Regions from separate parts of the Shewanella sp. SM20 genome, predicted to be linked through region 1. Evidence: predicted binding sites of a transcription regulator. Region 1 holds the regulator's gene; each other region holds the start of a gene.

Region 1 (10,749 bases):
TAAAGGTAAACCTTTGCCTATGGGTTACGCCCACGACTGTCAGCAAGTTGTGAGTTTACCGTGCGAGCATTGGGATGTGCCTTTGCCATTTATCATCACCCCAAGTCGGGTACTGACGTTTTGAAAAAGAAAGATCGAGAAACTAGAAGCTAGGGCGCTTCGCTGCTAGAAAAAGCAGAGCGTCGCTCCATAACTGCTCCTGCACTCTTTTTATTAAAGAATTCTACCTCCTACATCTGACCACTATGGAGGGTAAAAATGTCACATTTGGTATGAAAAAAAATAGATCATGCAGTCGTTCGCTCCTTCTAGAATCTAGAGCCATGCCGTGGCGTTCTAGAGCCTTCTCTACCTTAAATGCCGGCCACCATCAACATTATGGCAACGACCAGTGACGTAGCGGCTATTCAGCAGATATTCCACTAAGTCGATAATTTCCTCATTCCCCGCCTCTTTCGGCAACAGCGCTTTGGCTAAGGTTTTTTGCTGATAGACAACATCATCTCCTGCATTAAATAGGATCATCGCTGGCGCAATCGAATTCACTTTGACCTCGGGCGCAAATTTGGCGGCAAAGGATAGCGTCATATTGTGCAGCGCGGCTTTACTGGCGGCATAGGCGATATGCTTCTGACTGCCCTTCTCTGCCACATAGTCAGTAATATGAATCACATCACTGCCGCCGATTTCATCGCCAGCACCCGCACGTAGCTGCGCCTCTAAGGCCAAGTTCAACTGATAGGGTACGCTCACATGCACTTGCATCATCCGCTGCAGCACTTCGCTCGGCGCAAAAGTGGTACTCTTTAAAGACTCATTCTTTGTAAGCACAGGATCCGGCAGCCAGTCAGAGGCATTGTGAATAATGGCGCGAATTTGCGGCAATTTAGCTAACTCAGCAATTAAGGATTGCACTTGGGCATCGTCATAAAAATCACAGGGATACAGAGTCGCACCTAAAGCGTTCAGCTCATCAATGCTAGCGTAATGGCTGCGATAAGTACCAATCACACGCTGACCTTGGGCGAGAAAATGTTTAGCTAAGGCGTAACCTATGCGTTTACCCACGCCTGTGATTATGATGGGAGATGTCATACCTATCCTTTTGAGTCGTTATTGGTCAGGTTTTACCTTGTTCGCTTAAAAATCAGCAATCAAGTTAAACTGATGAATAACCAAGATGTTACTGCACTCATTTGAATTTAACCTAACAAAAAGCCAAATGAGGTCTGATCCGTTCTACAATCACCTCGATCTAAAACCCTTTCTTCTGCGTATAGGGTAGAAGAAAACCAAGCTTAAGTACTCAAGCCAAGAGCTTAGACCAAGTATTGTGATCAAGTCATCAGAGGTAATACCGATGGAACTGCGGATTTTTTACGATGGAAATTGTCCATTATGTAGCGCCGAGATGCGCCAACTGAAAGCGCGCGATCCGAAGAACTTGATTGCGCTTGAGGATTTAAATGCGCCAGACTTTAGTAAGCGCTTCAGCCATATCGATAGAGACTACGCTAATACGATTCTCCATGGCGAAACCGCAACGGGCGAAGTGTTACTCGGGTTAGATGTCACTTGCAAAGCGTGGGCACTGACAGGGACGCGCGCTTGGATCCAACTATTACGCCTGCCCGTGATTAAAACTGTCGCCGATTGGTGCTATCTCAGATTCGCAAAACACAGATATCGCATCTCTTATTTACTGACGGGCAAAGCCCGCTGCGATGATAACTGCCAAATTCCCACTAAGCGCCGCTGAATGAGCTTTAGAAAGAGTAAAACGCAGGCATAAAAAAACGGAGCTCAATGGCTCCGTTTTTAATTCGTCATAATCTAAAAAGATTATCCGAAAGATTATTTAACGAAATCAACGCCTAGTTTGATATCGCCTTTCAGCGTATCTAACATAGAATCACGAGCGTTAGCTTCGAATGCACTCACTTCACCGTAAGGCAGTACTTTTTCAATACCGTTTTTGCCTAACAGCACAGGTTGTGCGAAGAATTCAGCATGCTCGCTGCCGCCGTCAACATAGGCGCATTCAACGATGTTAGCTTCGCCTTGCAGACCACGAACCAAAGACAGACCGAAACGGCAAGCCGCTTGACCCATAGACAGAGTCGCGCTTCCGCCACCGGCTTTAGCTTCAACCACTTCGGTACCCGCGTTTTGGATGCGAGTCGTCAGACTTGCCACTTCTTCGTCAGTGAAAGTCGCGCCTTCAACTTGAGACAGTAATGGCAGAATAGTCACGCCGCTGTGGCCGCCGATCACATTCACTTTAACGTCAGCAACGTTCAGGCCTTTTAATTCGGCGATGAAAGTTTCAGAGCGGATCACGTCTAGAGTCGTGATACCGAACAGACGGTTCTTATCGTAAACACCCGCTTTTTTCATCACTTCTGCAGCGATAGCTACGGTCGTGTTGACTGGGTTAGTGATAATGCCAACCAAAGCCGTAGGGCAAGTTGCCGCTACTTTTTCGATCAGGTTGCGAACGATACCCGCATTGATATTGAACAGATCTGAACGATCCATACCAGGCTTACGTGCAACACCAGCAGAAATTAGAACAACGTCAGCACCCACTAGGGCAGGCGTTGGATCTTCACCAGCAAAACCTTTGATTTCAACAGCAGTTGGAATGTGGCTCAAGTCAACCGCAACACCCGGAGTTACCGGTGCGATATCATATAGAGACAATTGTGAACCCGCAGGCAATTGAGTTTTTAACAGTAGGGCAAGAGCCTGGCCGATACCACCAGCAGCACCAAGTACAGCAACTTTCATAGTTATCTCCGTTATTTCTCGGATATGTGTGACATGGATCTAATTTGCGTTGGCGTCACATTACTGGAATGTCACAACAATTTCAATTATCCCTTAGTCGTGGGACAAAAGAATTCCGGAATAACGTAGAAGCAATGTAGAACAATTACTCAAATTGGGATTTTTACGCCCCCAGCAAATGCTTAACCACTAGGGCTTAGTGAATTTTTATTCAACCAATCTGGTTATTTGTTGACAATTTTTCTAAAAATATTCAAAATGGGCCTGTTTTTTTGAATAACGAATAATAATATTATGCAAACGACCAAGAATCAGGATGACCTTGTTAGAATTTTTAAGTCGATTTTAAAAGAAGAGCGCTTTGGCTCTCAGAGTGAAATCGTCACCGCCTTGCAAGCTGAAGGCTTTGGTAATATTAACCAATCGAAAGTGTCACGCATGCTCAGCAAGTTCGGCGCAGTGCGGACTCGCAACGCTAAGCAAGAGATGGTGTATTGCTTACCAGCCGAATTAGGCGTACCTACCGCGGGTAGCCCACTGAAGAATTTGGTACTCGACGTCGATCACAACCAAGCTATGATCGTCGTGCGAACTAGCCCAGGTGCCGCGCAGCTGATTGCCCGCTTGTTGGATTCTATCGGTAAACCAGAAGGCATTTTGGGTACGATTGCCGGTGACGACACTATCTTTATTTGCCCATCGAGCATCCAAGATATAGCCGATACCTTAGAAACCATCAAATCTTTATTCAATTACGCAGAATAAAAAAACAGGTCAGTGAGCTGACCTGTTCTATTTTACCTGTACATTTTGAAGTGCAATACCGCGCTGGTTATTTGGCCATTGTCCCGATTACGTTACACATTCCAGCACAATATCTAACTCACTATATCTAACTCAACTATAGCGATATCAGTAAGCCACACTGATGCGCTGGTTTGGGTGAGCGCCCTTTTCGGCTTCATCTACCATGGCTTTTGCGTAATCGGTTACTGAGATACGGCTTTGACCATTAGCATCGGTAAAGAAGCTGTCTCCACCAAGACGGTACGGGCCTTCACTCTCACCGGGATAAATCTCAGCCGCTGGGCTCACAAAGGTCCAATTGATTGCCGTTTGCGCCGCACGGAATACCTTCAAGGCTTCACCCTGAGCTAACGCCTCATCTTTATATGCTGCAGGGAAATCTGGACTAGAGACCAGCGTCACACCCGGCGCCACTTCTAAACTCCCAGCACCACCGACCCACAATAAACGTGACACGTTAGCGTTAGGCAGCACATCCAGTAAATGCTGAACCGTACTCGCCACTAGACCATGATTTTGTTGGGCACGGCCACCAACGGCGGCAATCACGACATCTACGCCAGCAAAGGTATCGGCAACCAATGGCTGCTCTAAATCCACGGCACGTACTGCCACGTCAGCCACGGATAACTTACTTGGATCACGCACTAACGCTATCACTTGATGTCCACGACTCTGTGCTTCTTTTAAAATTGCACCACCGATCCAACCCGTTGCACCTAAAATTGCGATTTTCATTTCATTGTCTCACTCAGATGATTTACATTGGATCCAGTTTACTTGCAGTTTTTCACCTAATAAACATCAATAATTGAGCATGATTGTTTCAATATAGGATACTAATGTGGATAAAATTGCCGCAATACGCAGTTTCGTCGAAGTCGCAAACTGTGGCAGCTTTACCAAAGCTGCCGAACATTTAGACCTCAGCCGCCTGCAGGTTTCCCGTCATATTCAAGAAGTGGAGCAGTGGTTGAGTTTACGCTTATTACACCGCACCACGCGCAGCGCCAGCTTGACTTTGCAGGGTGAGGAAGCGCTACAATTTTGCCAGCGGATCTTAAGTGAAGTTGCGGCCATGGAGAGCCGTGCCCACAGCCATAACAGTGAACTGGTAGGCAGTATTCGTATCGCTACGCCTATTGGCCTAGGGCAGCACAGTCTGTTTGATGTCGTCGATCGCTTTATTAAAATTCATCCTAAGGTCAACATTCAACTGGTGATGTCGGACAGTTTTGCACAATTGGTAGATGAAAGAGTCGACGTGGCGCTACGCTATACCGAGCAGCCCGATGAGAATCTCATAGCTCGGCGTTTGATGACCATAGATGCGGTACTTTGCGCAGCGCCGAGCTATCTTGATAGCGCAACGCCACTCCTCGAACCCATTGATCTGCTGGCCCACAACTGCCTCATACACTCAGCGCAACAAAACTGGCCTTTTCTAAAAGAACTGCAAGCCGAGCACGTCAAAGTTACAGGGAATCTTAGGGCTAACGATATGGGAGTGTTGGTCAGTGCGGCGCTACGTGGACATGGCATAGTGCGTTTACCCTGTGACTTAGCTAACCAATACCTTGCCAGTGGTCAACTCAAAGAAGTCCTACCCGAATTTACGACACCAGGCCAAACCTTGTGGGCGGTATATTTGTCCCGCAGTTATCAGCAAAATCTAGTGCGCGCTTTTATCGATTTCACCGCCCTGCAATGGCAGCTCGATATCAAAAAATGGGTTCCCGCACATTAGCATAAAAAACGCACTTAGGCGTTAGCTTAAGTGCGTCTCGATTGATACTAATCCGGCTTGATTATAGAAAGCTTATTCGTCGAACTGCAGCATAAAATCTAGTGCGGGGGCAAAGAAAGATGAACCTGTCATCGCCTTAGTAAAATGCATCAAGTGATCATGATTGCCTGCGCCATCACCAAACATCATGCTATGCAGCATCTTTTCAAAATGTTCTGGCGTGCGGCAGTTAGAGATAAACATTAATCCCTGCTCCTTCAGCGAACCATAGGGCATACTCTGACGCAGGATCTCCATTGATTTACCATCGGCATCTTTAAGATTAACGCGCTTGATATGGCTGGTCAGTGGCTTATCTTCAGATTCATACTCGATATTATCTTGCTTAGTACGGCCGATAATATCCTCTTGTTTTTTAACTGGCAATCTATGCCACTTACTCAAGTTATGGGCATACTTTTGCACATGAATATAGCTGCCACCCTTAAACTCAGTATCCTCATCACCCACAAGTGCCACTTCCTGGCGGTGGCGCCCCTTAGGGTTTTCGGTGCCATCGACAAAACCAGTCAAATCACGGCTATCCATAAATCTAAAGCCACGCTCTTCTTCAACTAATTCCACTAAGTCTTCAAACATTTGGCTGATTTCATTAGCCACTAAATGCAGAATATCGTAACGATCACTGCGAATATGCACGAATAAATCATATTCAATTGCAGGCGCTTCACGACTGCCCACTTGCATCGCAGGGAAAGGTTTGAGCAGTTCTGGGCGAGCAGTAGGATAGAGGCTATCCCAATAATTAGCACCAATACCAACAAAACCATTGAATGCACTATCGGAATATTGATCTGTCAGCTCATAAATATACTGCGCAACGTTGGCAAGACAGGGACGTAATTGCGACTCGACATTGTCATTGGCATTAAACATCAAATAGACACTGTGTAAGTTCCCCTCTGCACACACACCCAACTGTTCACGCGGCATATTTTGAATATCCATTTGGTTATCACCCTTTTTCTAAATTCATTTTCGGCAATATTATCCGCAACTTTACCTAAAAATGACATTAACTAACGCACAGTTTGCTCTGATCTGTTTATGATAATGCCAATAGCGGAGCATTATCCCACCCAAGACCCTTAAACATAAAAATTGACGAGACCATTAAAGTCTCGCCAATCAGTTAAATCGAATCCATGACGTCAGGTTCACTCAGTATTGAGCTTACCTTAGCATTTATCTTAGTGTTAATAGCCTGCGGCGTGACCATCCTTGCGACTCTCAGAAGCCGCACGATATACGCCAGTTTCGGCATTAAATCCAATGGCTTGATAGCCACCAAACTCTCCAAGTCCATCACGCAGCACATGGCCTTTCTTAATCAACTCACGACGGGTTTCTACCGGAAAACCTGATTCTAGACTGACGTAGCCACCATCATTCATCACTTCGCCTGTGGGCTCGGTTGAACCCATATGCAAAATTCTGGGGGCATCGCCCGCTTCTTGCAAGTTCATTTTAAAATCAATCAGATTCATTACAATCTGCGCGTGCATTTGTGGCTGAGTCGCGCCGCCCATCACCCCAAAGCTCAGCCAAGGTTTACCGTCTTTGGTCACAAAAGCCGGAATAATGGTATGGAATGGACGCTTGCCCGGTGCGTAGGTATTAAAACGCCCTTCCGTTAAATCAAACATTTGCCCGCGGTCTTGCAGCACAAAGCCGAGATCCGGCGGTGTCATCCCTGACCCCATACCACGGTAATTACTCTGAATGAGTGACACCATGTTGCCATCTTTGTCAGCGGTAGTCAGGTACACAGTATCGCCATGTTGCAACGCTGGATTACCCGCATCGACACTCTTGGCGGCTTTTGTAGGGTCAATCAACTTAGCGCGATCATAGTTATATTTCTGTGAGATAAGCTCAGTAACGGGCACTTTATTAAAGGCCATGTCGGCATAAAACTTAGCTCTGTCGGCAAAGGCGAGTTTCTTTGCTTCGACAAATAAATGAACATATTCAGGACTATTAAAGCCCATGGCAGCCACATTAAAGGGCTCCATAGTTTTTAAGATTTGTAGCGCCGCAATGCCTTGACCATTAGGTGGCAGTTCCCACACATCGTAACCACGGTAGTTCACCGAAACGGGATCTATCCAGTCGCTAGTATGGCTCGCTAAGTCATCATAACTTAAATAACCACCTTGGGATTTCATGTACTTATCAATACTTTTGGCAATATCACCTTTATAGAAAGCATCGCGGCCGCCCTTGGCAATTTTCTCATAGGTGTTAGCAAGCGCGGGATTTTTAAAGATTTCCCCTACGGCAGGCATCTTACCATTAGGCATATAGGTTTCTTTAAAACCGGGAAATTTAGCCAGTTTTTTACCACTAGCATCAAGGTAATAGGCAATCAACTCTGACACAGGGAAACCATCACGGGCGTAATGAATGGCAGGCGCAAGGTTATCGGCCATAGCTAATTTACCAAACTTATTATGCAGCTCGTACCAACCGTCCACAGTGCCCGGTACAGAAACAGGCAAAGGTCCAAGCGGCGGTAAATAGTCTAATCCGAGGGATTTAAGCTTTTCTAAACTTAAGGATTTGGGACTGCGCCCCGATGCATTAAGACCATAGAGGCGTTTATCTTTTGCGCTCCAGACGATAGCAAATAAATCCCCACCGACACCCGACCCCGTTGGCTCGACTAACCCTAACATGGCGTTAGCAGCAATCGCTGCATCGACCGCACTGCCGCCCTGTTTGAGTATATCAATAGCGACTTGCGTGGCTAAAGGCTGACTGGTCGCCGCCATCCCTTGGGTTGCATACACTTCTGATCGCGTTGCGAAGGCTTTACCTGTGATCCTATCCATGCCCATCACTCCTGAAGACGATATTGCCGTTGCTACAATAACGAGGGTACAAATTGAATTTATTGTTTTTATCATAATTCCTCCAAAACCGGAGCATAAAAGTAGCAAGGATGGTCGAAAATATCACCAACCAATACCGTATAGACCCAAGTTAAACGTAAGCAAAAATGTCGTACTTTAGTTGGCTATGTCATATCTGCATTAAATAAATACTCATCGCTTAGATTGGGTCCCCACAGTTTGAATATGCTGAAGATTCAAACAACACGAGCGAATGCGGCTCAGTCGTTACCCCAACTTTTTGGCCGATAGTGAGCCGCATCATTTGGCTACGCACCTCCACATAATAAGCATGGGAAGCGGCTTCAATTTTGACCCAATAATGACAAAAGGCGCCTAAGAAACGTCGCTCAGTGATAGTACCAACGCCCTGTTCATCGGCGCTGAGCGTCAATTGCTGTGGTCGCAAGAATACTGTTCCGCTGAACTCACTCGGCAAATTTAATGGCGTAAGGCTGGTTAAATGGCCTATGGGAGTGACAACACTGTGCCCATCAAACACTGCTGCAGGTAAGTAATTACCGCTACCTAAAAAGTCCGCCACATAGCGGCTGTTTGGGGCGGCATATAAGGCTTCGGCACTACCATGCTGCACTATGATGCCTTGATTAAAGATGGCTAAAGTATCTGCAAATACAAAGGCTTCATCCTTGCTATGAGTAACAAACACCGCGCTGACATTACGCTGTTTTAAGATGCTGCGAATTTCCGCCATCATCTCGTAGCGCACTTGGGCATCAATATTGGAAAAAGGCTCATCGAGCAGCAATAATTGCGGCTCATAGGCAAGTGCTCGCGCAATGGAAACTCGCTGCTGCTGACCGCCAGATAATTCATGGGGATAACGCTGTGCCAACCCTTCAAGTTTGACCAAGGTTAGCATTTCATCCAAACGTGCCTGACGTTCTGCGCCCGACAATCTAGCCACCCCAAAGAGGATATTTTCCGCCACAGTCAAATGAGGGAAAAGCGCATAGTCTTGAAAAATCATGCCGATGCCGCGCTGCTCGCTAGGTACAAACTGGCTATCGCCACTCACTATGCGGCCATTAATCTGGATTTCACCTTGGCTTATGGCCTGTAATCCAGCAACCGCACGTAATAAGGTCGTCTTGCCACAACCGCTTGGGCCTAACAACGCCAGGATTTCCCCTTGGGCGAGCGTTAAACTCAAACCTTTAAGTACTTGCTGGCCCTGATAATCGCTATGAATTTGCTTAAGCTTGAGCGTACTTGTCATCAGCTGTGATGCTCCAATGAACGGTTTAAATAAATAAGCGGCACTAAACCCACCAGTACAATCACAATAGCAGCTAATGCGCCGTGCTCGAGTTTTTCATCGGACGCAAACTGGAATACATAAGTTGCAAGATTCTCAAAGCCGATAGGCCGCAGCAATAACGCAGCGGGCAGTTCCTTCATGCTTTCGATAAACACCAATAAAGCGCCCGCAAACAATCCCTTGGCAAGTAAAGGCAAATGCACCCGCCGCAAAAGTTGCCTAGGAGTTTGCCCCATGGTCAGGCTCACCATGTCTAGCGATGGCGAGATGCGTTTATAACTGCTTTCAACACTGCCAATCGCAATTGCCACGAAACGCACACAAAAAGCAAAAATCAATGCCATCACACTGCCTGTTAGGATAAGACCAGGACCTGCTATGCCGACAAGATCCGCCAGATCGTTAATCGCAAAATCTAGCATAGTTAAAGGCACTAATACCCCAATAGCCAGCACAGTGCCTGGTAAGGCGTAGCCCGTCGAAGCTAACCGTGAGGGCAAAGCATCACTCTGTCTTGGGCTTATCCGGCGAACAAACATAAGCAGTAAAGCGATTAAGCAACAGAGTAAACTGGTGATCAGCGCAAGACTGAGGCTGTTAAGACTCAATTGCAAAAAACTCTTATCCCAGCTTTGTTCAAAGTAACCAATCGCATAGGATAATAAAATCCCGAAAGGTAACAGAAAGGCTAATAGCAATAGCATGCCGCAAAAGCTGAGTGCGACCAAGGTTTGAGTCATCGAGAGTCGATACAAGTCAGTGACTTGTATACGTGATTGTTTTTGGAATAACTGCTGTTTACGACGGGCAAAACGCTCAAATCCAATCAGGCTAAACACTACCAGCAAGATAATCGCCGATAACTTAGCGGCGGCGGTCAAATTGCCATAACCCAACCAAGTGTCGTACACGGCTGTCGTTAAGGTAGGCACTGCAAAATAGTTAACCGTTGCAAAATCAGCGGCCGTCTCCATCGCCACTAAAGCCACCCCAACGGCGAGCGCAGGCCTTGCCATAGGCAAAGATAAACGCCAAAAACTTTGCCACGGTGAACAGCCCATAATGCGCGAAGCATGGGCCAAACTTAAGGATTGCTCCATAAAAGCGGTACGCGCCAAGAGATAAATATAGGGAAACAATACCAGCGACAACATACACGCCGCGCCGCC
Region 2 (10,749 bases), on a different contig from region 1:
AAAGGCCGCATCGATAATGCCGAAGAATATCTTTCTATCGCGATTAATACGTTTAAAAAACAAAATCAACAATTAGCGACAATGCGTTCAACTCGCCTACTCGCCCAAATTCGTTTTGCTCAGCATCAAGAAGATGCCGCTTTAATCCTCATGAATCACGCAATTGAGCAAGCTGAAAATCTAAAACAGTATTCTGATCTCAAAGGATTTTACGGGATCATGAGCGATCACTACTTAGAAAAAGGGGATTTTAAACAGGCCTATTCTTTCTTACTCAAACGTTATCGAGCGGCCGAGCTCACCAATCAAGCGATGAATAATGCTCGGATATTGCAGTTTAAGGCACGTCTAAATCAACAAGATCTGCAGCAGGAGCCAAATAGCACTGCACCAGAAAAAGATTCAATCTTACAAGAGCTAAATGTCGATTGGGCCTATAGCACACTGTTCTTAATCGCGATGGCATTATTGGGCGGAGCGATTTGGTATTTGATTGATAAACAGAATAATCGTGCCCCACATATTGAAGGTAATGAACCTGCGGAAACGCTGCTCCAACAAGTCACATCAGCATTAAACAGTGCCAAACAAGGTAATTACCCACTGTCTTTATTATTGTTTAATGCGAGTCAGATCCGTCAAGTTGACCTACCTATCTTACAGGATGAGCTACAACACAGACTACGGGAGCAAGATAAGTTAATCCGATATTCGATGGATGAAATTGTCATTATCCTGCCGCATACCTCGGCAACTGGTGCTAAAAGAGTCGTTAGTCAGTTAGTTGCTTGCATTCAGCCTTGGCAGGGTTCAAGTAAGGTCAATATTGGTATAGCGGCGATGCAACAGTTTGATACCTTAGAGTCTTTAATTAAGAGAGCCAGTATCAATCAATTGGGCAAGGTTAAAATCAATGAAAATAATCCAAACTATTATTCTCCCGCTAAATAAGCCGCGATTTCATCGAGAAAAGCGTCACCGAAACGGCTCAGTTTACGCTCGCCCACTCCGTTGACTACGAGCATTTCCCCCGCGCTCGTTGGCATCATGGCTGCCATTTCTGCGAGGGTAGCGTCGTTAAAGACTAAATACGGCGGCACATCCTGCTGCTCGGCAATGGTTCTACGCAATAACTTCAACCGTGCGAACAACTTACGGTCATAATTCAACGGTGCTTTAGACTGACTCGCCTTACGTTTTGTGGTCGTTAACTGAATACGCGGTTCGGCGAGCATTAACGCTACGTCACCTTTGAGCACAGGCCGTGCTGATGGGTTTAGGGTAATAGATGAACCGCGAGTCACATCTTGACTCGCCAGTCCCAAATGAATGAGTTGGCGGATCACACTCAACCAATATTCATGGCTCTTGTCTTTACCAATCCCCCAAGTCGTGAGTTTGTCATGCCCTCGTTCGACTATCGGTGCGCCTTTCGAACCGCGCAACACTTCAATTAAATGATTGATACCAAAACGCTGGCCTAAACGGAAAATACATGACAACACCTTCTGTGCATCTTCGGTGCCGTTATAACGCTTAGGCGGGTCGAGGCAAATGTCGCAGTTACCACAGGGCTCTAATGCACTCTCATCAAAGTAATGCAGCAACACTTGGCGGCGACAGGTCTGCGCCTCAGCAAAGGCAGCCATAGTATTAAGTTTGTGGAATTCGACCTGTTGCTGCGGCCCTGGCTCGGACTGTTCAATCAAATGTCGCACCCGACCAATATCGGCGGGATCGAACAACATAAAAGCTTCTGCATCGAGCCCATCACGTCCTGCTCGGCCCGTTTCCTGATAATAGGCTTCGATACTTTTTGGGATATCGTAATGCACCACAAAACGCACATTCGACTTATTAATACCCATACCGAAAGCCACAGTGGCAACCACAATATCGATTTGGTCTTTAAGGAAACTATCCTGTACTGCACCACGGTCTTCCTGCGTCATTCCCGCATGATAGGCCTTGGCATTAAAACCTTGCAGGCATAAACGGTCAGCCACTTCATCGACACGGCGACGGCTGCTACAATAAATAATGCCGTTAGTGCCATTCTGCTGCGTTAAAAAATGTCGTAACTGATTAGCTGCATTAAGCTTTTCAGCGACTGTATAGCGAATATTGGGCCGATCGAAACTTGAAAGTAAACGGAACGGGTCAATACCGAGCCGCTCACAAATACTCTGCCGAGTCGCCTGATCTGCTGTTGCGGTCAGCGCCATCATGGGCACATAGGGAAAGAGTTGCTTTAACTGGCCGAGCGCCGCATATTCAGGGCGAAAATCATGGCCCCACTGACTGATACAATGCGCCTCATCGATGGCAAACATCGCCAGCTGGAGAGACTGCATACGCTCAATAAAATCAGCGGTTAATAAACGCTCAGGTGACACATAAAGTAACTTTAACTCACCGTGGCGTAGCTGCCTTAATACTTCGGCACTCTGCTCGCGCGGCAAAGAAGAATTCAGATAAGCCGCAGCAACACCGGTTTGCAATAAGCTATCGACTTGATCTTTCATCAAAGAAATCAATGGGGAGACGACAATAGTGATGCCATTCATCATCAAGGCGGGTAACTGATAGCACAGACTCTTACCGCCGCCAGTCGGCATGATCACTAAGCAATCTTGCCCGCCGCAGACACGTTCTATCACCTCCCGCTGACCGTCCCTAAAGTCACGGTAACCAAACACCTGCGCGAGGCGTTGCGAGAGCGGATCATCATGCGTGTCGAGTACGAGCTTTTCCATGGATCTTCTATGTCAAAAGTGAGGGGGCCTATTCTAAAGGACTGAACCGCTCCTGTCTTGCGCCATCTTGTCGTAAACCCATTCTGGATAAATGTCATCGACTAAGATCGCCCTCCCTCAACTAACCATAATGCCCATAGCCAATTTATCTTCAATCTGGCTTAAGTTGCATTCTGCGCACGCTTCACTGTAGATTAATTGCTCTAAGCCGCACTTTGTTAATCTAAGTGTTGATAACAAATCCAATTACGCCTAATACCGTCACTCAGTGACAAGGATGAGAAACCATGACAAACCCAATCCAAGCCGAAGCTTTGAGAAGAGTCGCAGCAGTATTTGATCAACATGTCCCTTTCCATAATCTACTCGGACTCGATATCAAACGTTACGATGTCGACGGTGTCGAAGTGGTCATCAATATGAAACCAGAACTTATTGGCAATATCCATCAACAGATCCTCCACGGCGGTGTCACAGCTACAGTACTGGATGTGGTCGGCGGACTTACCGCATTTGCAGGACTGGTCGCAAGCCGTGAAGATTGGACGATTGAAGAATTACAACAACGCCTCCAAACTTTAGGGACGATTGATATGCGCGTCGATTATCTTAGACCTGGCCGTGGCCTCACCTTTACGGGGACGGGCAGCGTCATTCGTGCGGGTAATCGAGTTTCAGTATGCCGCATGGAACTACATAATGAGCAAGGCACGCATATCGCCTTTGGAACAGGGACTTATATGGTGGGTTAGGCGATTAAATTTAGATGTGTATTACTGCCTTAGGGCTCAAAACTGACTAAGGTAAACGTCTTGATTAACAGGATGTTTACTGACTTTAATCGCCCATTCAATTTTTTGTGGAGATATTCTGTAACGAAAAGAACGCGGCGAATCCCTTGAGTCAGCGGTCAGACACACCTACAATCGCCACCTTGTTGTTCTTCGAAGATGTCTCATGCCAAATCTTGAATACCGCAAAGGGATCCTACTTGCCGTCAGTGCTTACTGTATGTGGGGTTTTGCGCCTTTATATTTCAAATTACTCAACCATGTTTCCGCCACCGAAATTTTGCTCCATCGAGTGATTTGGTCATTCGTGTTTATGCTGATCATTATGCAGTTTATCGGCGGTTTTTCTCGCTTACGCTTACTGTTTAAACAGCCTAAACAGTTGATGGTTCTCACCATTACTTCCATATTGATCGCGGGAAACTGGCTACTATTTATCTGGGCGGTAAATAACGATCACATGCTCGATGCCAGCCTAGGTTACTTCATCAATCCTTTACTCAACGTCTTACTCGGTATGTTATTTCTAGGCGAAAGATTGCGTAAACTGCAATGGTTTGCGGTTTCACTCGCCAGCGCTGGCGTATTGATCCAGTTAATCTCTTTTGGCTCAATTCCCATCGTCTCACTGGCACTCGCGGGTACCTTTGGTTTCTATGCGCTGCTGCGAAAAAAGGTCAATGTGGATGCTAAGGCCGGCTTATTGGTCGAAACCGCAGTGTTATTACCGGTAGCGCTGATTTATCTCGTCGCAACCTTAGACACAGCCACGGCGAGCATGCTAACTAACGATTGGCAATTGAATCTGATGTTAATGGCGGCAGGGATAGTGACTACCATTCCTTTGCTGTGTTTTGCAGGGGCAGCGGTACGTATTCCATTGTCTATGCTCGGCTTTTTCCAATATATTGGTCCGAGTATTATGTTCATCCTCGCGGTGAGTCTGTTCAATGAGCCCTTCGATGCCGAAAAAGGCGTGACCTTCGGCTTTATCTGGAGCGCGCTGCTCGTCTTTACCTTAGATATGGCCTATAAACGCAAAACGGCGTGAGCATTATCACGCCGATAAACACAGTGGCAGAAGTGATGACATATGATGATTACTTCTGTAACTGTGCTAAAAACTCACTCCCTTGCGGTACTGTTAGTAATAAACTGTAGCCTTTAGTCGTTGGCACTAACACTAACTGCGATTTATCTGTTATCGCCAAAAATGCCCTGCCTTTCCCCTGCAACTTAAACCAGCCTAATTGAAACCCTGGCATGCCTATGCCGTTCGTTTTAAAGCTCGGCGCTAAATCTGCCTCTTGCTGCAAATCGACTATGCGCGCCTCGGCAGGCAATAAATCCACGCGAGATAACTGCACTTTATAGAAGGGAACATCCACTGTGAGCTCTGTATCGGTTAACACTAATTCGGCGCTATTCGATTGATAGAAGACCCAAGAAAATCCGCCCATCACCACCAGCAATATACCTAAACTCGCCGACTTCGCTATCTTAGGCATATTTTTTAGCCATAACATCAGCAAGATACCCGCTAAACCGAGCAATAAGACGATAAAACTGAAGATAGAGGTTTGGGTTAAAGGGGCGAGTTCAAAAAATTGAGGACTCATTGGCAGTATCTCCCATGCAGTGAAGTCTTAATCTGCCAATAAAGACATATTATGTCAATAAAAATGCCAGCGCTAATATGAGTACTAGGCTGGCATTGATTGGATTGATTTAGAACGGCTTAAAGATCGAGCGCGAGAATTTTTGAGCGGCGTTGATAGTTATACAACTGCTTTTTCTTCTGTGGCAGTGCTTCAACATCTTCAATCACAAAACCATGCTCTAAGAACCAGTGAATGCTCCGAGTTGTCAGCGCAAACAAGCGTGAATAACCGCGGTTTCTAGCCTGATTGATAATGTTCTTCAGCAGTAAGCTCCCTCTATCGGCATCGCGATAATCAGGATGCACCACCAAACAAGCAAACTCACCCGCATTGTCCTCTTCAAAAGGATAGAGCGCAGCGCAACCAATCACTAAACCGTCGCGCTCAATCAACATGAACTGTTCGATTTCAATCTCAAGCTGCTCACGACTACGACGCACCAGAATGCCTTGTTCCTCCAATGGACGGATAAGGTTCAACACACCGCCAATATCGGCGATCGACGCACAGCGTAAACGCTCAGCACTCTCAGTGACGATTTGTGTACCAATCCCTTCGCGGGAAAACAGCTCTTGTAGTAAAGCACCATCTTCAAGGTAGCTAACTAAATGACAACGTGGCACACCATTGCGGCAAGCATCGATACTGGCTTTGAGAAACGCCATAGTGCCAACACAAGCAGACCCTTGCTCGGCCAGCTTGTTCATGATGTTTTGCGCATCATTTGGCATCAACTCGGCAATTACATCGCCATTACGATCGAGAATACCGTTCTGTGAGCTAAAGCCGATCATCTTGTCTGCTTTAAGCTTAATTGCCACTTGAGTCGCGATTTCCTCAGCGGTGAGATTAAAGCTTTCACCAGTAACCGAAGCCGCAATCGGCCCCATCAACACGATGCAGTGATTATCTAGCTGACGTTTTAAGCCTTGCACATCAATACGACGCACTTTGCCACTCAGACAAAAGTCCACACCATTATCCACACCCAGTGGTTGAGCAATCACAAAGTTGCCGCTCACTAAGTTAATTTGCGCACCTTGCATCGGCGTATTACTTAAACTCATGGATAAACGCGCTGTGATATCAAATTGCAGTGCCCCCGCAACTTGCTTAATCACTTTGAGCGAATCTTCATCCGTGATACGCACACCGTCGTGGTAGGCAGGCGCAATACCGTTGGCGGCTAATGCAGCATCAATCTGCGGCCTAGCGCCATATACCAACACCACTTTGATCCCTAAACTGTGCAGCAGGGCGACATCATTTAAGATGGCGCGGAATTGATTTTGAGCCAAAGCTTCACCACCCAGCATGACCACAAAAGTTTTACCTCTGTGAGCATTAACATAGGGGGCAGAATGACGAAATCCATCAACCAGTTCAGTGGTACGCACGCGTTATTTACACCTCATTTTTGAGCTGGCAGCGTCACTATGACACACCAGGAATGAATCGCTAACTTTCGCGTATGGTATTGCATTTTAATTCACATATAAAGAATTTATTCTCACTAAAGTGCAGATTTGATGATTTAAAGTGCTTAGAACCGCACTATTTTATATTTTCAGTAAGTGTTCACACTTTTTTAACTTCACAGGGGATGATTCAGCGGCATCAGTTTGCGAGGCAATTATCTCAACTTGATGACTAGCCACTAAAAAAAGTGCAAAAAAAAGCCCCTTAAATAAGGGGCTTTTCTCGAAACACTAACCAAGGATTACTTGATTTTGGCTTCTTTGTAGATAACGTGCTGACGAATAACTGGATCAAATTTTTTGATTTCCATTTTTTCAGGCATGTTACGCTTGTTTTTTTCAGTTGTGTAGAAGTGACCAGTCTTAGCTGTAGAAACTAATTTGATCTTCTCACGATTACCTTTAGCTTTAGCCATGATCTATTATACCTTCTCGCCACGGGCACGAAGTTCAGCAACAACAACTTCGATACCTTTTTTGTCGATCAGACGGATACCTTTAGTAGATACACGTAACTGTACGAAACGCTTTTCTTCTTCTAACCAAAAACGGTGGTTTTGTAGGTTAGGTAAAAAACGACGACGGGTCGCGTTTTTTGCATGCGAACGGTTGTTACCAACCATCGGCTTCTTGCCAGTAACTTGGCATACTCTTGACATGTCAATCTTCTCCAAAAACAATTTTAACGCTCGAGCATTAATGTGCCTCGTATGGCCGTCGCCCGAGGCACAAAGAGGGCGCATTTTATACACGATCACAGAGTGAAGATCAAGTGTTAGATTAATTAATCCAGCCTCGTTCTGCAAAAGAAACTATCTCTCGATCACCTACAACCATATGGTCCAACAAGGATACGTCTATGGTTGCTAACGCATTTTTTAATCGCTCAGTTATTCGTCGGTCAGCCTGACTGGGCTCGGCAATACCAGACGGATGATTATGACAAACTATAACTGCTGCGGCCTTTTTCTCCAGCACTAAGCTCACCACTTCACGTGGATACACTGAGGCTGAGTCTATTGTGCCGCGGAATAATTCGACAAATTGAATCACTCTATGCTGGCTATCCAGCAGTAAAACTGCGAACACTTCATAGGAGCGATCGGCCAATTGTCGCATTAAATAGTCCCGAGTTAAATCGGGATTTGTCAAAACCTGACCTCTTTGCAGATTTTCCTGCGCTACACGCCGCGCTAATTCGGCCGCAGCTTGAAGCTGGGCGTATTTTACAGGTCCTACGCCCGGAAGTCGACACACCTGATTTCTTGGGGCACAGAGCAGGTTTCTGAGGCCGCCAAACTCGCAAATAAGCGACCTAGCAAGGTCAACCGCGTTTAATCCAGCTAAACCGTTACGCAGCAATACTGCCAGTAATTCAGCATCCGAGAGATGCGCAGCTCCTTTTTGTAACAGTTTATCTCTGGGACCTTCGCCCTCAGGCCAATCTTTAATCCCCATGTGACCTCCCTGTCATCTCACATATTTTCACTTTACTGAGTATGGACGAGATTTTTTGAACTGGGATAGTCACTAAAATTCACCACTTTGTGATATTGTTGCCGGCATTATTTCTATCTCGGATGATGTCTGTGAGTCTGACAAATAAAAACGTCCTGCTGGGCATTGGCGGCGGTATTGCGGCCTATAAAAGTGCTGATTTAGTACGTCGCTTGAAAGAGCGTGGTTTTGATGTGCGCGTGGTGATGAGCCAAAGTGCGATGGAATTTATCACGCCTCTGACGCTGCAAGCGTTGTCTGGACATCCAGTGGCATCTAGCTTGCTCGACCCCGCAGCAGAAGCAGCCATGGGTCATATAGAACTCGCTCGTTGGGCAGATCTCGTCATCATCGCCCCTGCAACCGCAAACCTATTGGCGCGGATTAATGCAGGCATGGCCGATGAGCTAATCACCACCACATGTCTTGCCACTGAGGCGCCAATTGCCCTGTGTCCAGCAATGAATCAGCAGATGTACCGCAATCTGGCTACGCAGGCGAATTTAACTAGCCTAGCATCACGTGGTTTTACACTTTGGGGACCCGCCAGTGGCAGTCAGGCCTGTGGTGAAGTGGGTCCTGGACGCATGCTCGAACCGCTAGAAATTGCCGAGCTAGCCAGTGATTTTTTTGCAACAAAAGAAGTCTCTGCGCTGCCTCTTGCTGGCCAGTCGGTGCTGATTACCGCCGGACCAACCCGTGAAGCAATTGATCCCGTCAGATACATTTCAAATCACAGTTCTGGAAAAATGGGCTTTGCACTAGCCAAAGCCGCGGCAGATATGGGGGCAACAGTCACCTTAGTCTCAGGCCCAGTAAATCTAAGCACCCCAGAAGGCGTGACACGCATTGATGTTGAATCGGCGCAAAATATGCTCGATGCTGTTATGGATAACGTTGATAAAAAAGATATTTTTATTGGCTGCGCCGCCGTTGCAGACTACCGCATTAGCGATATTGCTACCTGTAAGATCAAAAAATCGACCGAAGAAATGCAACTTGCGCTGGTGAGGAATCCTGATATCTTAGCCACGGTTGCGAGCTTACCTAACCGTCCTTTTGTGGTGGGATTTGCCGCCGAAACCCATGATGTAGAAGCCTATGCGCGCGATAAGCTCAAACGTAAAAACTTGAACATGATCGCCGCAAACGACGTTTCCATTGCTGGCCTAGGCTTTAATGCCGATGCTAATGCCCTGCGTGTTTTCTGGCCGCACGGCAGTCAAGATTTGCCTGCTACTGACAAACTCACGTTGGCACGCCAATTACTTTCGTTGATAGTGAAAGAAAAAACAAATACATGAAAACACCGATTGAATTAAAAATTCTCGACTCCCGTATCGGCTCAGAATTTCCCTTGCCCGCTTACGCCACCGCAGGCAGTGCAGGCATGGATCTTCGCGCCATGATAGACACGGCTTTAACCATAGCACCGGGTGAAACTGTGCTCATCCCCACGGGGATTGCCATTCATGTGGCCGACCCAGGACTTGCAGCGGTGATTTTACCGCGCTCAGGCCTGGGCCATAAACACGGTATTGTACTGGGGAATCTAGTCGGACTCATAGATTCAGATTACCAAGGCCCCTTAATGGTATCTTGTTGGAATCGTGGTGACAGTCCATTCACCTTAGAAATGGGCGATCGTCTCGCGCAACTGGTGTTTGTTCCTGTGGTACAAGCACAATTCAAACTCGTTGATGAGTTCGACAGCTCAGACCGTGGTGAAGGCGGATTTGGCCATTCAGGCACTAAATAATCCCCTAAGTCGTTATTGAGCCAAGGATACTGCAATGGCTGTAAGCCCAAAAATTAATCGTCGTGAACACATTCTGCAATGTCTAGCGCAGATGCTAGAAACCAACCCAGGACAAAGGATCACCACAGCGAAACTGGCCTCAGAAGTCGGTGTATCGGAAGCCGCACTGTATCGCCACTTCCCGAGTAAAGCGCGGATGTTCGAAGGCCTAATCGAATTTATCGAAGAGTCGTTATTGTCGCGCATCAATTTAATCATGGATGACGAAAAAGACACCATGAAGCGCTGCCAGTTGGTACTGCAACTGCTGCTGATCTTTGCAGAACGTAACCCAGGAATTTCCCGCGTTCTCAACGGTGATGCTCTACTCGGTGAAAATGAACGCCTGCGAAGCCGTATTGGTAACTTATTTGCCAAAATTGAAACCCAGTTAAAGCAAATTTTACGGGAAAAAACCCTACGAGAAGGTAAAGGCTTCAACTTAGACGAAGCCATATTAGCCAATTTACTGTTAGCCTTTGCCGAAGGCCGCATCGCCCAATTTGTACGAAGTGAATTCAAACTCAAACCGACGACACACTTCGATGAACAGTGGCGTTTTATCCAGCACCAACTTTTACAAAGCTAATGATTTTTCAACATAAAGGACGGTAACTATCGTCCTTTATTTTCGATATTCCTTCCTTGTTTCGCCCCATCTTTTGTTTTATCCTCGAAAAACATTTTAAGAACAAAAAACACAATGATTTTACAAGGATGTCAGATGAAACTCTTCCGATTAGCCATGTTGGCGACACTTTGCTTACC
Region 3 (10,749 bases), on a different contig from region 1:
TTGAGTTACATGGAAAAACTGCTAGATGGGGTTGAGGTTGAGTGGAAAAAGTTAGCTGATGTTTTTCAGCTTAAAAATGGATATACACCATCAAAATCAAAAAAAGAATTCTGGGAAAATGGAACTGTTCCATGGTTTAGAATGGACGACATCCGAGAAAATGGTCAAATTCTGGATGAATCGCTACAGAAAGTCTCAGAGAGTGCAATCAAAGGTGGAAAGCTATTTCCTGAAAATTCAATAATAATTGCCACATCAGCAACTATTGGAGAGCACGCTTTGATTCGTGTTCCATTTTTAGCAAATCAGAGATTTACTAATTTAAGTTTAAAGCCAGTATATAAAGACACATTTAACAACAAGTTTATTTTCTACTACTGCTTTATGTTGGCGGATTGGTGTAAAAAAAACACAACCATGTCTAGCTTTGCATCTGTTGATATGGATGGATTTAAAAAATATCCTTTCCCAATTCCATGCCCAAACAACCCAGAAAAATCGCTGGCAATACAAGCTGAAATAGTGCGTATTCTGGACGCATTTACCGCCATGACCGCCGAGCTGACCGCCGAACTTAACATGCGGAAAAAACAATACAACTACTACCGCGACAAGTTGTTGAGTTTTGAAGAGGGTGAAGTTGAGTGGAGGGCTTTGAGTGAAATAGCCGAGTATTCAAAGGCTCGTATTAGTTACACAGAACTAGATGACAGCAATTACGTTGGTGTTGAAAGCTTACTTCAGAATCGAGCTGGTAAAATAGACTCCACTCGAACCCCTGATAGTGGAAATCTTACACAATACAATCCTGATGATATCTTAATTGGGAATATACGTCCTTATTTGAAGAAGATATGGCATGCAGATCGAGTTGGCGGCACGAATGGCGATGTTCTTGTTGTTCAGACGACTGATACAGCTATAAATCCACGATATTTGTATCAAGTTTTAGCTGATGACAAGTTTTTTGAATACAACATGCAACATGCAAAAGGCGCAAAAATGCCACGAGGAAATAAGCCAAAAATCATGGAGTATTTGGTTCCTATTCCATTTGCTAGCAATAGAGAAAAATCTCTTTCGGAACAAGAACGAATCGTTACTATTCTCGACAAATTTGACACTCTAACGAGCTCCATTACCGAAGGTCTGCCCCGCGAAATCGAGCTGCGCCAGAAGCAATACGAATATTACCGAGATTTGCTGCTGAGCTTCCCTAAACCTCATTCAGATGAGGCAGCTTAATGGCCTACCAACCACCTTTTACCATCACCAGCGATATTTTGAACTTGGTGGCACAAATCAGCCAGCAGGTGGGTGAGTTAAATGCCAGCCAGCTCAATGCCTCGCCGCAACTGCGCAAGCAAAACCGCATTAAAACCATTACCGGCACGCTGGCGATTGAAGGCAATAGCTTAACTGAAGAACAAATTACCGCCATTGTTGAGGGTAAGCCCGTGCTCGGCAGCGTGCGTGAGCTGGCCGAGGTAAAAGGCGCGATTGCCGCTTATGATGCACTGCCTGCATTCACACCCAGCGAGATTTCCGATTTACTCACGGCTCACGGTTTAATGCTGTCAGATGTTCTTGTAAATGCCGGTGAGTTTCGCAGTAAAGGCGTGGGTATCCATAAAGGTGGTGTGGTGCACCATGTTGCGCCGCCTGCCCATCAAGTATCTGGTTTAATGGCTGATTTACTCCAATGGCTTAAGCAAACAAAAGACCACCCATTGATCGCCAGTTGTGTATTTCATTACGAATTTGAGTTTATTCACCCCTTTGCCGATGGTAACGGCCGAATGGGGCGGTTATGGCAAACGCTGATTTTGTCCAAGTGGCATCCGTTGTTTCTATCCTTGCCGCTAGAAAGTGTGATTAAAGACCATCAGCAAGCCTATTATCACGCCCTTGAGCAGGCCGATAACCAAGCAGACAGTACGCCGTTTATTCATTTTATGTTGTCGGTTATTCAGCAAACGCTGGCGCAAAACGCCTCTGTAAACGCCCCTGTAAAAGAAGGTGAAAACGCCCCTGTAAATACCCTTATCAATGTAACGGGCCTTAAAACGCCTGAGGCTATTTTGGCATTACTCAGTAACACGCCCGAGCTAACCCGACAACAACTCGCTGATACCTTAAATAAAGACGTGAGAACCATTGGCCGCGCCATTAGCAAACTACAAAAAGAAGGCAGGTTAACTCGGGTAGGTTCAGATAAAACCGGCCATTGGCAAGTCACTGAATAATGCGATGCGGTGGCTATTTCCATTTTGGAAAACACCACGGCTAACAAAAAAGGATGTAAACGTATGACGACGTATAAAACGGTTGCAGAGTCCAATAATTACATTGTTTTAGATAAATACACTAAAGAATGGCAGGTTAACGAAAGCTTTCAGAGTGAAGCTGACTTAGAGCGCGAGCTTATTCAGGACTTAACTAATCAAGGTTATGAATACCTACCTGCTTTAACCACACCCGATGCCATGATGGCGAATGTGCGCAAGCAGCTACAAGCCCTTAATAAGGTCGAGTTTACCGATGCCGAATGGGCGCGCTTTTGCGAGCAATACCTGAACACACCCAGCGATAATATTCTTGATAAAACTCGCAAGGTGCACAGTGACTATATTTTCGATTTTGTCTTTGATGATGGCCACATAGAAAATATCTACCTGTTCGACAAGAAAACCATTGCTCGTAACAAAGTGCAGGTCATTAAGCAGTTTGAGCAAACGGGAAGCCATGCTAACCGTTACGATGTGACTATTTTGGTCAATGGTTTGCCTTTGGTGCAAATCGAACTGAAAAAGCGTGGTGTGGCGATCCGTGAGGCATTTAATCAAATTCATAGGTACAGCAAAGAGAGCTTTAATGCAGAGAACTCGTTGTACAAGTTCTTGCAGTTGTTTGTGATCTCTAATGGCACCGACACGCGCTATTTTGCCAATACCACCAAGCGCGACAAGAACAGCTTCGACTTTACGATGAACTGGGCGAAGTCAGACAATACGCTGATCAAAGATTTAAAAGACTTTACCGCCACCTTTTTCCAGAAAGAGACGCTGCTTGAAGTGATCTTGCGTTACTCTGTGTTTGACGTCAGCAATACCTTGCTCGTGATGCGCCCTTACCAAATTGCGGCCACTGAGCGCATTTTATGGAAGATTAAGAGCGCCTTGAACGCTAAGAATTGGAGCTCTCCTAGTAATCAAAACAAGGAAAGCGGTGGATACATTTGGCACACTACCGGTTCAGGTAAAACACTCACTAGCTTTAAAGCGGCACGTTTGGCCACCGATTTAGACTGTATCGATAAAGTCTTCTTTGTGGTGGACCGAAAAGACCTCGACTATCAGACGATGAAAGAGTATCAGCGGTTCTCACCTGATAGTGTGAACGGTTCAGACAGTACCGCAGGACTTAAGAGTAACCTGGATAAAGACGATAACAAGATTGTCGTCACCACAATCCAAAAGCTCAACAACTTAATCAAAAGCGAAAGCGATTTAGCTATATACAACAAGCAAGTTGTCTTTATTTTTGATGAGTGTCATCGAAGCCAGTTCGGTGAGGCGCAGAAAAACCTGAAGAAGAAATTCAAAAAGTACTACCAGTTTGGCTTCACAGGTACGCCCATTTTCCCAGAAAATGCACTGGGCGCAGAAACCACGGGTAGCGTGTTTGGCCAGCAGTTGCACACGTATGTGATCACCGATGCCATTCGTGATGAAAAAGTACTCAAGTTCAAAGTGGACTATAACGATGTTCGTCCGCAATTTAAGAGCATTGAGACTGAGCAGGATGATAAGAAGCTTAGTGCGGCGGAGAATAAGAAAGCCTTCTTACATCCAATGCGCATTGGTGAAATCTCGCAGTATATTCTGAGCCATTTTAACCAGAAAACACATCGAGCCTATTCTGGCGCCAAAGGGTTTAACGCCATGTTTGCGGTCAGTAGTGTTGATGCGGCGAAAGCCTACTATGAAACCTTCAAAACATTGCAGGCCGAGGCTGAGAATGGACCTACAAGTAAACCTCTGCGCATTGCAACTATCTTCTCATTTGCTGCCAATGAAGAGCAGGACGCCATTGGTGATATTTTAGATGAGAGTTTTGAAGTCAGTGCCATGAACAGCAGCGCAAAAGAGTTTTTGAGCGCCGCGATTAAAGATTACAACGCCATGTTTAAATCTAACTATGGCGTGGACAGTAATGGCTTTCAGAACTACTACCGTGACCTTGCTCAGCGCGTGAAGAATCAAGAAATAGATCTGCTCATAGTGGTGGGGATGTTTTTAACGGGCTTTGATGCGCCTACGCTTAATACCCTGTTTGTTGATAAGAATTTGCGCTATCACGGCTTGATGCAGGCATTTTCTCGCACTAACCGCATTTATGATGCGACGAAGACCTTTGGCAATATTGTTACCTTCCGTGATTTGGAGCAGGCAACCATCGATGCTATCACCTTGTTTGGTGACAAAAACACCAAAAACGTGGTGTTGGAGAAGAGCTACAAAGAATACATGGAAGGCTTTAACGATATTGCTACTGGCCAAGCTCGTCGAGGTTTTGTTGATATCGTCAAAGAGCTGCAAGAACGTTTTCCAAACCCAGAAAATATTGAAAAAGAACAAGATAAAAAAGAATTTGCCAAGCTGTTTGGTGAATACCTAAAAGCAGAAAATATTCTACAAAACTACGATGAGTTTGCTGGATTAAAAGCACTGCAAAGCTTAGATACCAGTGATGAACAAGCTGTTGAAGAGTTTAAGTCAAAGTACTATCTGGACGATGCTGACATCGAGGCAATGCAAACCATCGATATGCCGAGCGAACGTGCTATCCAAGATTATCGCTCTACCTACAACGATACCCGCGACTGGTTGCGACGCGATAAAGAAGGTCAGGATAAAGATAAGTCAACGGTAGACTGGGACGATGTGGTCTTTGAAATTGATTTGCTTAAATCGCAAGAAATCAACCTCGATTACATTCTTGAACTGATTTTTGATCACAATAAGAAGAACAAGAGCAAAGAAGGCTTGATTGAAGAAGTTCGTCGTATGATCCGCGGTAGCCTTGGCAATAGAGCGAAAGAGAGCTTGGTGGTTGATTTTATTAACCAGACAAACCTAGATGAGATCAATGACAAAGCCAGCATTATCGACGCTTTCTTCAAATTCGCCCAGGCGGAGCAGAAGCGCGAAGCCGATGCCATTATTGCCTCTGAAAAGCTCAATATCGATGCTGCCAAACGCTATATTGCGTCATCACTCAAACGTGAGTACGCCTCTGAAAATGGCACAGCACTTAATGAGGCACTGCCCAAACTTAGCCCATTGAACCCACAGTACCGAACCCAGAAGCAAACGGTTTTTCAGAAAATTGCCGCTTTTGTTGAAAAATTCAAAGGTGTGGGTGGGCAGTTGTAGTGATATGAAGAGCTCTTTTCACGTAGTTAATGCTTGATGAAAAGAGCTCGATATTTTTAAATTAGTGCTGTTTTTTTTCGAGATAGCAGATATGAATATTCAAATTAGTTTAATTATTATGCATTTTCTGGATAGGTCATTGGCCCACAAATGGAGCTAATAAATAAAGCTACTAAATGATTTCTGTCCAAAAGTGAGTTGTGTGGTGTCGAGTGGAGATTGTACGATTAAGTCACGCTATATAATCAAATCAGCCAGTTCGTGTATGAGTTAGTGCAAAAAGGGGAGTCAGTTAATCTGACTCCCCTTTTTTGGAACGCTTGTTGGACTTACATTAAAACCTACGTTAGGCCCAAACTAGCGTAATGTTAGAACAATAAATGCGCTACACCTGCGATAACAGGCAGTGTCACTAAGGTGCGTAGAATAAATACTACGAAAAGCTCAACGAAGTTGACGGGAATTTTACTGCCGATAAGCAGTGCACCGACTTCACTCATATAGATCAACTGAGTCACAGATAAGGCTGCAATTACAAAGCGGGTCATATCTGATTCAATTGAGCTGGCAAGGATTGACGGAATAAACATATCCGCAAAACCGACTACGATTGTTTTAGAGGCTTCAGTGGCTTCTGGAATATGCAGTAATTCGAGTAATGGAATAAACGGCATACCAAGATAGTTAAAGATGGGCGTGTGCTCGGCAATAATCAGTGCCAGCGTACCAATGGCCATTACCACAGGGATAATACCAAACACCATATCGACAACGTTTTTAATACCTTCATTTAAGACCGCTTTTATGCCACCAGCACTGGCGGCTTTTTCTAAGGCTTTATCAAAGCCCCAAGATAAGGCGCCATGTCCTGCTGGGATCAGCTCATCATCTGGCATGCGTGGTGTGTCATCTATGTAGTTGTCTTTCTTCCACGATAATGGTGGCAACTTAGGCACAATCACAGCGGCGGCAAAACCCGCGAGGCACACAGTCAAATAAAAGGGCACAAACATATGCTCTAACTTAACTTGTGAAATCACCACTAAGCTGAAGGTAATCGATACCGCCGAGAAGGTTGTACCAATAACTGCGGCTTCTCTCTGGGTATAAAAACGGGCTTCGTATTGTTTGCTGGTCAGCAAAATGCCGACACTGCCATCACCTAACCATGAGGCCATACAATCGATAGCGCTACGACCCGGTAGATTGAACACGGGACGCATGACTTTCGTTAAGAGTGTGCCAAAGAGCTCGAGTAGGCCGAAGTTCAGCAGCAGCGGCAGTAACATACCCGCAAAGATAAATACTGAGAACAACACAGGTAATAAGTCGTTTAAGACTAATGCGCCAGTGCTCGAGGAGTTGATGATCTCTGGACCTAAACCTAAGTAAGTCAGTACGATAAACACTGCACCTAAGATCCGAGTCGTCAACCACATAGGGCTGACATTCAATAAACCATTAAGGAAGTGATTTTGGCTAACAAATGTGGGCTTAAACACTTTTGACAGTAAAGAGGCCAGCGCCGTAGTCACAACAATAATAGTCACTATGAGGGTTAGCACACCGCTCAATGCGCCTTGCAGTGCTTTAGATATGATAGCGATAGGAATTGTGATCGCATCGTTGTAGCTGATAGGGGTCATAAATAACAACAGACCAATCAGCGAAGGGACGATAAAGGTGAGTATCGTCTTAATGTTTCGGTTTTTATTTTCAGTAGCCAATGTTGTACACCTTAAAGTACGAGTCGTACATGGTAAATTTGAATAAATAGCCGCACGTAACAAGCTGTCGACGCTAATTAAGGTGCATTTAAATTCAACTCAAAAACGAGAATGGGGAAGATTACTCGCTTAGCTTCTCTATGTAAAACGATTCGCTAGTTAGTTTGATATAAGCAGCAAAACAGCATAGTTATTTTACTTCAGTTGTCGATAAATTAAGAGTGGTTACATTGGCTTGTGTTACTATAAAAGCATTATTAAACATGGTTTTACCATCAATTATCTTAGGTGGGTTAACGACTGGTTAATTACTTGTTTACTGATGTGTGTGAAACTATCTAGATGTTATTTCTGCACAAAAAAACATCAGCAACTTTAGCGCTACTGCCATGTTGGCTGGTTTTCTGTTCGATTTGAAAGTGCAATAGAGATAACTCTGGCTATATAGCGTTGGCGAGAACCTGTTGTGCATATCGCGGTAATGTTAAGGAGTCTTGGGCACTAGGACACATTTTTATGCGATAAGCCTTTAAATCGACCTATCTCTAAAAGTGACCTTCTCCATTATCTTGATGCTTTTGTGATTGACTAAAAAGTCGCAAATAACGATGAAAGTAAAAATATTATTCATAAAGCGGATACCCGCCGCTTTAAATCTTCTCATTTCCATGTAAGTTAGTATTACTCCCATCCAGCTCTAGTATTCATGATCGCAAAAGTACAGAAGGTTACGATTAAAGGCGGCTCAACACTGGCCATTAAGTTTGGTTTTTTGGGGATCTTTGGGCTTTTAATTGGCATTGTTATTACTGTTTTGGGGTTCGATGATTCTGAATTCCATCGCTTCAACTTTTTGAATCACACCCTAAGTGAATTAGGGACTTATGGTCATTCGTCTTTCGCTGTTATTCTTAACGGTGGATTGTTTTTTGGCAGTTTAAGCCTCGTTTTCTATTGTTTGTCTTCTTTGCAGCAGGTGACTTCTTGCTGGGGATACCCTTTCTTTATCAGTTTGGCTCTCACTTTTCTGGCTTTAGCGAGCGTGGGATTATTTCCGGTGAACGTGTATCACTTGCATGTTCTTGGGCTGAAATGGTTTTTCTATCTGGGGAGTTTGAGTGCGATCTTCTACTTAGCCTTGGTCTGTTTCGGCAAGTCTAACTTTGGCCGTTGGACTGGGTTGTTGGCGTTAATAGTCTTATGTAGCATGTTGACGTTTCTGTATGCACCACAGCTCAATTTAGGTTTGACCGAAGGTGATAGACCGTTTTATCAGGAGATGGTATTGCAACTGCCGCGTCCTACTTTGTGGTGGCCAGCCCTACTAGAATGGATTGGACTGGGAAGTTTATTGTGCTGGACAAGTGTGCTGCTTTTTAGCCAGTTAAGCTTCAGCCAAGATCCCAAAATCATTGGCTGAGTTATCTTTGAATTTAGACTTATCTTCAGCTCTAGGCTATGGATTCACATGCACAGCAAGGCCCGCTTCACCAAACCAATAACCGTTGCACTGGGTTATACCAAGATTGCTATTCATCGAAAAATCCTGAACATTTTTAGTCGCTTGAATCGTATCGACCAAAGTATTGGCTTTAGTGATGCAGTCAAGACTACTGGGTGATACTCGAAACACATCGACCCCTATTTGTGTCATTGCCGCTATTTCACTGCGTAAATCTAAACAGCTAGCGGATTGGGTTTGAATTCCATTGAGCCTGAGTAAAGGTTGCTGCTCTTGGGTTTGCGCGAGTAGTCCTTTACTGTATTCACGGCATACCGTTTCGCAATGATCTTTCGTGAGCTGTTTGTGCCTAGCGGTAAAGCAGCGCGCCGAATGGGCGAGTGGTAAATAGCCGTGGCCGAGCACTTCCACCTCAAATGATGGCTGCTCTTGAATTACTTGTTGTAACCAAGCCTTAGATAGCTCCACTGGCATCACAAATCTTTGCATTCCAAACCGCTGCAAAATGTCTAAACTGGCACGATTGTAGTTATTGATACTCGCGCCGCAGACAAAGGGCAAATTACGCTCTTTAGCAAGATACACTGCCGCCATATCGTTTGCTTCGACGATAAATTCACCGTTATCGACCTGGCGTTTGAGCTCAGTATATTCAGATGGCGCTTCGATTAAGGCCAGCGTTGAAAGCACGACTTCTTTACCCGCCTGCTTGAGCATTTGCGCCAGCTCTAGATAATCGCCCCACTTGAGTTCGCGTCTGCGGCTACAAACCGCCTCACCTAAATACACTAAGGGAATTTGACTGGCGGCGACTTGCTGGTAAAAGTCAGCGACTTGCTGTTTCTGCCAGCAATACAACAGTGGTCCTAGGGAAATCTTCATAAGGTGTCCTTTGTCAATCTTGCTCTCTATTTACCTTTTATTGCCAATCGCGCTCGTAGGCGCCAAGCGTAGTGATCTGACCCTCGGATACTTTCGCTAGGGCTTGTTCCCAATGGGGTTGATTTTGGCTTTGTGAGTACAGCGCTGGATTATTTAGATAGGTGTCTATGGCCTGACGCCATACTCGAGTGACTTGTTCAACATAGGCGGGGCTGCGTTGACGTCCTTCGATTTTCAGCGACACTATGCCAGCTTTGGCTAGCTCTGGAAGTAAGCTTAAGGTATTCAAACTGGTTGGTGATTCGAGTAAATATTGCGGCGAATCTTGATCTGCTGTGATGTAACGGCCTTTGCATACCACGGGATAACCCATTTGTTCGTCGAGGGCCGATTTATCAATTAACACATCGTTGAGCCGGGTTAATCTGTTCTGTCCTTCTTCTTGCCAGCGTACGTGTTTTGCTGGTGAACAAGATCCACCTGTGTTGGGCGATTGGCCCGTTACATAGGATGACAGCTGGCAACGCCCTTCGGCCATAATGCACAGACTACCAAAGGCGAATACTTCCAAATCCACAGGGCTGACTTTAGCAAGATCCCGTACTTGTTTCATGGATAACACCCGTGGCAATACTACTCGGGCGATGTTAAAGGCTTCCTTATAAAAGCTCAGCGCACCCAGATTGGTTGCACTGGCCTGCACCGATAAATGCAGTGGCAGGTTTGGATAGTGCCTATGGGCATAATCGAGTAAAGAAAGATCGGCGACAATTAATGCATCCATACCCAGTTTTGCCGCTAAATCGATAGCTTGATACCAACGATGCTCTTCACCGGGCTTTGGAAAAGTATTTAAGGTCAAAAAGATTTTTTTGCCGTGCTTTTGCGTCAGCTCAGTGGCTTCTTGCAATTTTGTGGGGGTGAAGTTTAATCCTGCAAACGAGCGCGCGTTGGTGTCGTCTTTTAACCCTAGATACACAGCGTCGGCTCCGGCATGTAATGCCGACTTTAGCGAGGCCAGATTTCCTGCTGGACACAACAGCTCCATAGTGATGCTCCCGATAAAATGATAGCCGCTGAGTGTAGGTAAGATTGAATGGCGATGAATTGATTTAAAACAGGTTTAAGATCATAAAATCCCGATAAACTGGGATATATCATGTTTTATTCTTGTAGGGTTCCCGCTATGTCCGCTGTTTTTTTCGCAAAATTTGCTCAGCAACTTTTAGAGTTCACCCCA

Evidence for each region. Region 1 encodes ArgR, which controls arginine synthesis, uptake and breakdown. Its sites were predicted from a motif close to ANTGAATANNTATTCANT; they were not measured.
Region 2: argA (amino-acid N-acetyltransferase) is a predicted target of ArgR. The motif match lies at 6,685-6,702, and genes of this name have one in related genera.
Region 3: L5M18_RS00510 (YjiH family protein) is a predicted target of ArgR. The motif match lies at 7,247-7,264, and genes of this name have one in related genera.

Annotation. Positions count from the first base shown of each region.
Region 1 covers NZ_JAKKRK010000038.1:31,557-42,305, reverse strand. The annotation lists gene L5M18_RS15805 (5-formyltetrahydrofolate cyclo-ligase) at 1-124, shown strand, start outside; gene folM (dihydromonapterin reductase) at 349-1,095, opposite strand; gene L5M18_RS15795 (thiol-disulfide oxidoreductase DCC family protein) at 1,361-1,759, shown strand; gene mdh (malate dehydrogenase) at 1,855-2,790, opposite strand; gene argR (transcriptional regulator ArgR) at 3,085-3,555, shown strand; gene L5M18_RS15780 (NAD(P)-dependent oxidoreductase) at 3,703-4,335, opposite strand; gene L5M18_RS15775 (LysR family transcriptional regulator) at 4,442-5,344, shown strand; gene L5M18_RS15770 (Dyp-type peroxidase) at 5,417-6,352, opposite strand; gene ggt (gamma-glutamyltransferase) at 6,601-8,313, opposite strand; gene L5M18_RS15760 (ABC transporter ATP-binding protein) at 8,459-9,538, opposite strand; gene L5M18_RS15755 (ABC transporter permease) at 9,538-10,749, opposite strand, start outside.
Region 2 covers NZ_JAKKRK010000044.1:3,259-14,007, reverse strand. The annotation lists gene L5M18_RS16935 (diguanylate cyclase domain-containing protein) at 1-951, shown strand, start outside; gene recQ (DNA helicase RecQ) at 933-2,756, opposite strand; gene L5M18_RS16925 (thioesterase family protein) at 3,044-3,508, shown strand; gene rarD (EamA family transporter RarD) at 3,714-4,598, shown strand; gene L5M18_RS16915 (PH domain-containing protein) at 4,648-5,166, opposite strand; gene argA (amino-acid N-acetyltransferase) at 5,286-6,605, opposite strand; gene rpmG (50S ribosomal protein L33) at 6,929-7,102, opposite strand; gene rpmB (50S ribosomal protein L28) at 7,109-7,345, opposite strand; gene radC (RadC family protein) at 7,467-8,144, opposite strand; gene coaBC (bifunctional phosphopantothenoylcysteine decarboxylase/phosphopantothenate--cysteine ligase CoaBC) at 8,267-9,487, shown strand; gene dut (dUTP diphosphatase) at 9,484-9,942, shown strand; gene slmA (nucleoid occlusion factor SlmA) at 9,977-10,570, shown strand; gene L5M18_RS16875 (alpha/beta hydrolase family protein) at 10,706-10,749, shown strand, end outside.
Region 3 covers NZ_JAKKRK010000001.1:103,259-114,007, forward strand. The annotation lists gene L5M18_RS00495 (restriction endonuclease subunit S) at 1-1,245, shown strand, start outside; gene L5M18_RS00500 (Fic family protein) at 1,245-2,246, shown strand; gene L5M18_RS00505 (HsdR family type I site-specific deoxyribonuclease) at 2,310-5,438, shown strand; gene L5M18_RS00510 (YjiH family protein) at 5,807-7,165, opposite strand; gene L5M18_RS00515 (hypothetical protein) at 7,872-8,585, shown strand; gene L5M18_RS00520 (U32 family peptidase) at 8,622-9,509, opposite strand; gene L5M18_RS00525 (peptidase U32 family protein) at 9,547-10,557, opposite strand; gene L5M18_RS00530 (SCP2 domain-containing protein) at 10,696-10,749, shown strand, end outside.